2 regions of the Streptomyces sp. NPDC047108 genome follow, and region 1 is predicted to be linked to the other one. Evidence: riboswitches for the same ligand, from Rfam matches in the RefSeq annotation. Region 1 holds a riboswitch; the other holds the start of a gene.
What was found. A riboswitch is a leader RNA that binds a small molecule or an ion and turns the genes downstream of it on or off. The one in region 1 is predicted to bind S-adenosylmethionine.
Positions count from the first base shown of each region.

Region 1 (4,523 bases):
ATCTGCACGAATGCCGTCTGCAACAGGTCAATCAGACGAGAATTCTGGGCGCGCTCGAACGGCAATTCCCGTCCATATGCCGCCAGTTGGGGGCAACTCGGGCCGGGCATTGCTCATCAATCCGACATAGCGTGCACACACTTGGGGCACAACTCGTCGGTACTCATATGCGTTCGGCAAGGGCGCCTAGGGGGGATGCGCCCAACTCTACCGCGCTCCATGGCGCGGAATGACCCCCTCCACTTCTCTCACGGAGGGGGTCATCACGATTACGAAAGGTTGTTGAATTTCACCGCCACCCGGCCTCTGAAGGACCCGTTGGTGGACGGTTCGTCAGCAACCGCCCGCGACCGCCGGGATGATCGAGACCCCGGCGCCTTCGGGGGTCGCCGTCTGCAGCCCGTCCTCGAAGCGGACGTCGTCGTCGTTGACGTAGACGTTCACGAAGCGGCGCAGCTTGCCGGTGTCGTCCAGGACGCGCGCGGCGATGCCCGGGTGGTTCTTCTCCAGCGACTCGATGACCTCGGCGAGGGTCGCGCCGTCGGCGCTCACCTCCGCCTGGCCGCCGGTGTAGGTGCGCAGGATGGTCGGGATGCGGACGTTGACGCTCATGCGGTTCACCAATCGGTGGGAGGGGTGGGCGGAGGAGTGGGCGGGTCAGCCGGCGAGACCCGCGGCGCGGAACGCGTCCAGGCTCGGCCGGATCGTCGCCGTGGGCCGCGAGGTCGGAGCGACGGCGTCCAGGGTCTTCAGCCCGTCGCCGGTGTTGAGCACCACCGTCTCACCCGCCGGGTCGAGCCGCCCGGTCTCGATCAGCTTGCGCAGCACGCCGACGGTCACACCGCCCGCGGTCTCGGCGAAGATGCCCTCGGTGCGCGCCAGCAGCTTGATGGCGTCCACGACCTGCTCGTCGGTGACGTCCTCGACCGCACCACCCGTACGACGGCAGATGTCGAGCACGTACGGGCCGTCGGCCGGGTTGCCGATGGCGAGCGACTTGGCGATGGTGTCCGGCTTGACCGGCCGTACGACGTCGTGGCCGTCCTTGAACGCCCGCGACACCGGGGAGCAGCCCTCCGCCTGAGCGCCGAAGATCTTGTACGGCTTGTCCTCGACGAGCCCGAGCCGGATCAGCTCCTTGAGCCCCTTGTCGATCTTCGTGAGCTGGGAGCCCGAGGCGATCGGGATGACGATGTTGTCCGGGATGCGCCAGCCGAGCTGCTCGGCGATCTCGTACGCCAGGGTCTTGGAGCCCTCGCCGTAGTACGGGCGGAGGTTGACGTTGACGAAGCCCCAGCCCTCGCCGATCGGGTCGCCGATCAGCTCGCTGCAGAAGCGGTTCACGTCGTCGTACGTGCCCTCGATGCCGACCAGGTCACCGCCGTAGACCGCGGCCATGACGACCTTGCCCGCCTCCAGGTCGTGCGGGATGAACACGCAGGAGCGGAAACCCGCGCGGGCGGCCGCGGCGCCGACCGCGCCCGCGAGGTTGCCCGTGGAGGAGCAGGACAGGGTGGTGAAGCCGAAGGCGCGCGCGGCCTCGACGGCGATGGCGACGACGCGGTCCTTGAAGGAGTGCGTCGGGTTCCCGGAGTCGTCCTTGACGTGCAGGCCGCCGGTGACACCCAGCTCGCGCGCCAGGTTGTCGGCCCGCACGAGCTTGGTGAGGCCGGGGTTCAGGTTCGGCTTGCTCGCCACGTCCTCGGGGACGGGCAGCAGCGGGGCGTACCGCCAGAGGTTGCCGGGCCCGGCCTCGATGCGCTTCCGCAGGCCCTCGGGGTCGCCGCTCGGCAGGTCGTACGCCACCTCGAGCGGCCCGAAACAGACCTGGCACGCGAAGATCGGGCCGAGGGGGAAGCGTTCGCCGCACTCACGGCAGGACAGCGCGGCGGCGGGTCCGAGCGAGACGGAGTCGGTGCTGTTGGCAACGGTTTGCACAGCCATGGATGGCGAGGCCCTTTCTCCTCATCTTCCCCGTGACGGACTTCGCCACGAGACGGAATTGGCACCTTCCCGAGTCGGGAGCCTCGCTGGATGCACGAGACCGACTGGAGGGTTGCCGGGGCTTCAACGGGCCGTTCCCTCTGCCCCTCTGGATGAGCGGTATGGCTCCGGGCTGCTACGCCCGGGCGTTTGTGCGGGTCCACCCCGACATGAAGTGGACACCTGCGTTGTTCAAGACTGTAACGGACGGCGCGGACGGTTGAGATAGTCGTCCGAACCGCGAGACGGATCACGGACCCGGCCGGGTTCCGCGGCCCCGCACACGGTACAGACGGGCCCGTACGGGTCCCCGCACCCCAGGGAGAGACGCAGACGTGCTGGAAGAGGTGGAGCACTGGCTGGAGCACCGCTCCTGGTCGGCCGCCGACCGTCCGCTGAACCGGCTCCTGGCCGCCAAGCGGAACGCCGGGCCGGCCGGAACGGTCAGCGTCGTGCTCCCGGCCCTCGACGAGGAGGCCACGGTCGGGCCGATCGTCGAGACGATCCGGCGCGAGCTGATGAGCGAGGCCGTCCCGCTGGTCGACGAGCTGGTCGTCGTCGACTCCGGCTCCACCGACCGTACGGCCGAGGTGGCCGCGGAGGCCGGCGCCCGCGTCGTCCACCGCGACGCCGTCCTGCCGCGGCTGCCCGCGGAGCCCGGCAAGGGCGAGGTGCTGTGGCGGTCGCTGCTGGTCACCGGCGGGGAGATCGTCTGCTTCGTGGACGCGGACCTGCGCGCGTTCTCGTCGAGCTTCGTCTCCGGGATCGTCGGGCCCCTGCTGACCGAGCCGGACGTGCAGCTGGTGAAGGCGATGTACGACCGCCCGCTCGGTGCGGACGAGAAGCCGCCGGACGACTCCCTCGGCCCCGTCGAGCAGGGCGGTCGCGTCACCGAGCTGGTCGCCCGCCCGCTGCTCAACCTCCACTGGCCGCGGCTGGCGGGCTTCGTCCAGCCGCTCGGCGGCGAGTACGCGGTGCGGCGGTCGCTGCTGGAGCAGCTCCCGTTCCCCGTCGGCTACGGCGTGGAGCTGGCGATGCTCATCGACGCGCTCGACCTGGCCGGGCTGGACGCGCTGGCCCAGGTCGACGTCGGCGTACGGCGGCACCGGCACCAGGACGGGCAGGCGCTGGGACGGATGGCGGCGACGATCTACCGCACGGCGCAGGCGCGGCTGGCGCGCGGGCACCTCGTACGGCCGGTGCTGACGCAGTTCGACCGCACGGACGCGGGCTTCACCCCGACGGTCCACGACGTGGCGGCGGAGGAGCGCCCGCCGATGGCCACGATCCCGGAGTACCGGGCGCGCCACACCCCTCACGACGGCCGCGTGGCGTAGCGACCGGGGGGCAGTCGTTCCGCGGGAGGCCTTGGGTGGCAGTCGTTCCGCGGGGCGGTGGGGGTCCCCCCGGACGGAGTCCGGGGGAAGGGCAACCACACGCCACCGGCCGGCAGCCGAAAGGCATGGACGGCCCACGGCAAGACCTCGCGCTGCATGCGCCCGTGACCGCCGGCCGAACGTCGGGATCCCTTCCGCATCGCGGAATCGGATCCCGACATCACGCCGCCCCCGCCGGATGGCGAAACGCACGTTTGCGCGGATCTGTCACGGGCTAGGCTCGCGGCATGGTCGCAGAGCAGGCTGCCCAGGTTCTCGTCGCGTCCAACCGCGGCCCGGTCTCGCACACCCTCCAAGAGGACGGCTCGCTCAGTGCCCGGCGCGGCGGAGGCGGCCTCGTCTCCGGCCTGTCCGCCATCGGCCCCGACGCGGGCGCCCTGTGGGTCTGCGCCGCGCTCGGCGACGGAGACCGCGAGGCCGTCCGCCGCCGTGGCACCCGCCTGGACCCCGCCGAGACCGGCGGCCAGCACGTACGGATGCTCGACATCGACCCCGACGTCTTCGCCGACGCCTACAACGGCATCGCGAACTCGGTGCTGTGGTTCGTGCACCACCTGCTCTACCAGACCCCGCTCGAGCCGTCCTTCGACGCCGCGTTCCGCGCCCGGTGGACGTCCTACGAGTCGTACAACGCCGCCTTCGCCGACGCCCTCGCCGAGGAGGCCGCCGAGGGCGCCGCGGTGCTCGTGCAGGACTACCACCTGTGCCTGGTGCCGGGCATGCTCCGCAGGCGCCGCCCCGATCTGCGGATCGGGCACTTCTCGCACACCCCGTGGGCGCCCGTGGACTATTTCCGGCTGCTGCCCGACGACATCGCCCGGCAGCTCCTGCGCGGCATGCTCGGCGCCGACCGGGCGGGGTTCCTCACCCAGCGGTGGGCCGACGCGTTCGCCGCCTGCGCCGCGGAGGTACTCGACGGCGAGGTGGACTCCACGGACGGCGCCTCCGACGCCGTCACCTGCGAGGGCCGTACGACGCGGCTCGGGGTCCACGGGCTGGGCGCCGACGCCGACTTCCTGCGGGAGCGGTCGCACCGTCCGGACGTGGTCGAGCGGATGGCCGCCCTGCGCGAGCAGATCGGAGGCCGGGAGCGCCGGGTCGTCGTCCGGGTCGACCGCACCGAGTTGTCGAAGAACATCGTGC
Region 1 covers NZ_JBEYUP010000001.1:548,416-552,938, forward strand. Annotated here, with positions in the region: gene ABZ822_RS02350 (ubiquitin-like small modifier protein 1) at 334-612, opposite strand; gene thrC (threonine synthase) at 658-1,944, opposite strand; SAM riboswitch class I at 1,963-2,103, opposite strand; gene ABZ822_RS02360 (glucosyl-3-phosphoglycerate synthase) at 2,319-3,320, shown strand; gene ABZ822_RS02365 (trehalose-6-phosphate synthase) at 3,608-4,523, shown strand, end outside.

Region 2 (4,523 bases), on a different contig from region 1:
TACGGCCAGGACAGCCAGATCGCCAAGCCGACCGCCGAGGAGTACCGGGAGATCACCGAGGGCCACGGTCACCACTGACCGGACCGCCGGCCGCCTGCCGGACTCCGCAGGAGTCGTACGAGGGCCCCGGGCCCGCCCCTTCGGGAGCGGACCCGGGGCTCTCGGGCGTGTGGGGGGCCCGGACCCCGTACGGAGGGCGGCGCCGTACGGAAGGGGCAGGGGTGGGACCGGGCCTCACCGTGCCCGGCAGGCCCGCCGCTGTCCGTACTCCGGGCTCGGCCGCGGCCGGGTCCGCCACGCCGATAGGCTGGCCGCAAGACCGCAGGTGGCGGCCGCCACCTGCCCATCCGACATCCAGGAGCGGACCATGGACCGTGTGACCCCAGCCGGAGCTGACAGCCCCGCGGCGGCCCGCACCTGGCCGGATGTCCTGACCTCCCTCCTCGCCGGCCAGAACCTGACCGCCGAGGACACCGCCTGGGCCATGGACCGGATCATGCGCGGCGAAGCCACGGACGTGCAGATCGCGGGCTTCGCGGTCGCCCTGCGCGCCAAGGGCGAGACGGTCGAGGAGGTCTCCGGCCTCGTCCGGACGATGTACGACCACGCCAATGTCATCGACGTACCAGGCCCGAGCGTGGACATCGTCGGCACCGGCGGTGACCGGGCCAAGACCGTGAACATCTCGACGATGTCGGCCATCGTCGTCGCCGGCACGGGCGCCCGGGTCGTCAAGCACGGCAACCGGGCCGCCTCCTCCGCGAGCGGGGCCTCCGACGTCCTGGAGAAGCTGGGCGTCAACCTCGACCTGTCGCCGCAGCGCGTGGTCGAGGTCGCGGACGAGGCCGGCATCACGTTCTGCTTCGCCGTGAAGTTCCACCCCGCGCTGCGTCATGTGGCCCCCGCGCGGCGCGAGTTGGGGATTCCCACGACGTTCAACTTCCTCGGCCCGCTGACGAATCCGGCCAAGGTGCGGGCCCAGGCGACCGGTGTGGCCGACCCGCGCATGGCGCCGATCATGGCCGGTGTCCTGGCCGAACGCGGCTCGTCGGCGCTCGTCTTCCGCGGGGACGACGGGCTGGACGAGCTGACCACCACCGCCACCTCGCAGGTGTGGGTCGTCCGGGACGGGACCGTGCGGCAGGAGTCCTTCGACCCGCGCGACATCGGGATCGACCTGGTGCCGGTGGAGGCCCTGCGGGGTGCGGACGCCTCGTACAACGCCGATGTCGCCCGCCGCCTGCTGGCGGGCGAGACCGGGCCCGTACGGGACGCGGTGCTGCTCAACTCGGCCGCGGCGCTGGTCGCCCTGGACCCGCGGGACGCGCCGCTCACCGAGCAGATCGCGGCCGCGATGGAGCGGGCCGCCGAGTCGGTCGACTCGGGGGCGGCACGGCGGACGCTGGAGCGCTGGGTCGGGGCGACCCACGGCTGAGCCGCCGGGTCCACCACCGGCTGAGCCCGCGGAGCCGCCAACGGCTCTGATCCGTACGGCACTTGGACTTCCCGCACCCGGTGTGAGGAAGCCGCCGCAACAGGCCGTAACGCAGGCCGCTGTCCACGTATCGGACAGCGGCCTGCGCGATGACGGCCTTGTGGCATGATGCTCGCCAGGTCACGAGTGACAGCGACACAGGCCCCGGCCCGCTGTCCGGCAACCCTCCGTCCGTGGCGGGGTGCCCCGGGTGATGACCAGGCCGCAGGCAGCGAGGTCTGCGGCAAGCGCGGATCCCTCGCCAGGGATCCTGGGTCGTCGAGGGAGATCTTCCGTGAATCAGCGAATGCGCTAGGGCCCGCGGCCCGTTCCCACAGCCTCCGTGCGGTGATCACTCCGCGATCGTCCGTGTGCCGAGGCGCCTTCCGTACGCCGTCCGCGCCGGTACTGCGCGACGCGTGCGTCCCTGAGAAGCCTTTCACCTGTCACCGGGAGATTCCGCCATGTCCGTGCGCCCTGCTGCCACCGCCTCGACCGCCTCCGCCCCTGCTGCCACCGCCGCCGACGGCACCGCCTCCGAGGCGTCCGGCGCCTGTTGCGCCGCGTCCGCCGTCGGCGCCCCGCTGCCCGTCCTCGGCCGGGACGTCCTCGTGCCGCTCGTCACCGGCGGCGAGGTCACGTACGCCGCCCTCGACTACGCGGCCAGCGCGCCCGCGCTGCAGCGGGTGTGGGACGACGTCGCCGCCTACGCCCCGTACTACGGCAGCGTCCACCGCGGTGCCGGGTACCTCTCGCAGCTCTCCACCGACCTCTTCGAGAACAGCCGTGCCGCCGTCGCCGAGTTCCTCGGCTGCCGCGACGACGACCAGGTCGTCTTCACACGCTCCACCACCGACTCGCTCAACCTGCTGGCGTCCGTACTCCCGCAGGGCACGCGGGTGTTCGTCTTCGAGACCGAGCACCACGCCTCACTGCTGCCCTGGCAGCAGGCCCCGGGTGTCGAGGTCTCCGTCCTCGACGCGCCCCGCACGCCGTGGGAGGCCGTCGAGACGCTGGAGCGAGCGCTCGCCGGCAGGGAGCCGTACGGCCCGGCGCTGGTGTGCGTCACGGGCGCCTCGAACGTCACCGGCGAGCTGTGGCCCGTACAGGAGCTGACCGCAGCGGCCCACGCCCACGGTGCCCGCATCGTGCTCGACGCGGCGCAGCTCGCCCCCCACCACCCCGTGGACATCGCGGAGTCGGACGTGGACTGGGTGGCCTTCTCCGGGCACAAGCTGTACGCCCCGTTCGGCTCGGGCGTCCTCGCCGGACGCGCCGACTGGCTGCTGGAGGCCGAGCCGTACCTCGCGGGCGGCGGTGCGAGCCGTACGGTCGCGCGGCGCGCGGACGGCGGCGTGGACGTGGAGTGGCACACCACGGCGGCCCGGCACGAGGCCGGTTCGCCGAACGTCATCGGCGTCTACGCCATTGCCTCCGCCTGCAAGGCGCTCACCGAGGCGGGCTTCGAGACGCTGGTGGAGCGCGAGCAGGCGCTGGTCGCGCGCGTTCGGGAAGGGCTGGCGGAGGTCCCGGAGGTGAGCGTGCTGTCGCTGTTCGGCGACGACGCGCCGCGGGTCGGCGTCCTGTCGTTCGTCGTCGACGGCTGGAACAGCTCGCACTTCGCCGCGGCGCTCTCCGCCGAGTACGGCATCGGCGTACGGGACGGCCTCTTCTGCGCGCACCCGCTGGTCAGGACGCTGCTGGGCAGCCACGCGGACGAGCCGGGGGAGTGCGGGGCGCCGGAGGCTGCGGCCCCGGGGGAGAAGTCGCTCAACGCGATCCGCGTCAGCTTCGGCGCGGGCACGCCGGAGGAGCACGTGGACCGCTTCGTCGCGGCGGTGAAGGAACTGGTCGCGAACGGCGCCCAGTGGACCTACCGCACGGAGGACGGCCGCTGCGTCCCGGACCGCAACGCGTAACCCGCCGCACGGCCGCGCGCCGGGCTCGGACCGGTCTCAACGGGTCCCCGCCGATGGGGATTGGCCCCGCTGCGGCCGCCCGTCCCGTCCTGGCGGGACGGGCGGCCCAGCGCCGACCACCGGCGCTCATCCGCCGGACGAGGCCCGGTGCCCGCGAGGGGCTGCCCGCGGAGGCGGGTGAGCGGACCGCCTCGGGGGGTCGCCCGTGGCGGAGTTGGCGCTGCGGGTGCGCTGCTGTGGGCAGTCGTCCGCCGGGGCGGGACGGGTGGGCGCAGCGACGGCCACCGGCGTTCAGCCGCCGCACCACGCCCGGCGACCTGGACCGTAGGCGCTCGCGCGGACTGCCCGCGGACGCGCAGATCCCGCCGCGCCCTGCGGCAACACCACCACCCGCCGCCCGGCGCAAGCCGCACCCCAACCGACATGCTTCAAGGGCCCCGGCCCTTGAAGCAACCGCTCCGCGGCGAGGGCCGAAGGCCCTCAAGCCGCTACGCGTCGAGACCGATCGCGAACGCCGCTTCCAGGTCGTGCTGGGAGTACGTACGGAACGCCACATGCGTGTCCGTGACCTCGACGCCGGGGATCTTGCTGATCCGTCCGGGGATGATGTCCGCCAGGTCGTCGTGCTCGCCCACGCGGACCATCGCCACCAGGTCGTAATTGCCCGTGACCGAGTAGACCTCGCTGACGTTCTCCAGGGCGGCGATCGTCTCGGCGATCTCGGGGATGCGGTCCACGCTGGTCTTGATGAGCACGATCGCGGTGATCACGGCTGGCTCTCTCCCTCGGTCGCCCTGGCTGCGCTGCTCACTCTAGCCTCACCGTCCGCGGTGCCACGCCTGGTGGCTCCGCCCCCGCTCGTCCCGCGTCCGTAGCGCGCCCAGGCGTAGAGGAAGCCCAGGCAGAAGCCGATGAGATGGGCCAGGTAGGCCACACCGGGCCGGGTCGTGACCGTACGGGCCGCCAGCCACTGGAGGACGAACCAGAAAATCAGCACCATCCACGCGGGGAAGCGCAGCGGCACGAAGAAGAGAAAGGGGAAGAGGCTGGTCACCCGGGCCGTCGGCAGCAGGTAGAGGAACGCGCCCAGCACGCCGGAGATGGCGCCGGAAGCCCCGACCACGGTCTGG
Region 2 covers NZ_JBEYUP010000006.1:377,181-381,703, reverse strand. Annotated here, with positions in the region: partial or broken gene ABZ822_RS16320 (ubiquinol-cytochrome c reductase cytochrome b subunit) at 1-78, shown strand, start outside; gene trpD (anthranilate phosphoribosyltransferase) at 368-1,435, shown strand; SAM riboswitch class IV at 1,614-1,731, shown strand; gene ABZ822_RS16310 (aminotransferase class V-fold PLP-dependent enzyme) at 1,939-3,393, shown strand; gene ABZ822_RS16305 (Lrp/AsnC ligand binding domain-containing protein) at 3,882-4,163, opposite strand; gene ABZ822_RS16300 (rhomboid family intramembrane serine protease) at 4,160-4,523, opposite strand, start outside.
Region 2: linked by a shared signal. The riboswitch ahead of ABZ822_RS16310 (aminotransferase class V-fold PLP-dependent enzyme) and the one ahead of thrC (threonine synthase) in region 1 are both predicted to bind S-adenosylmethionine.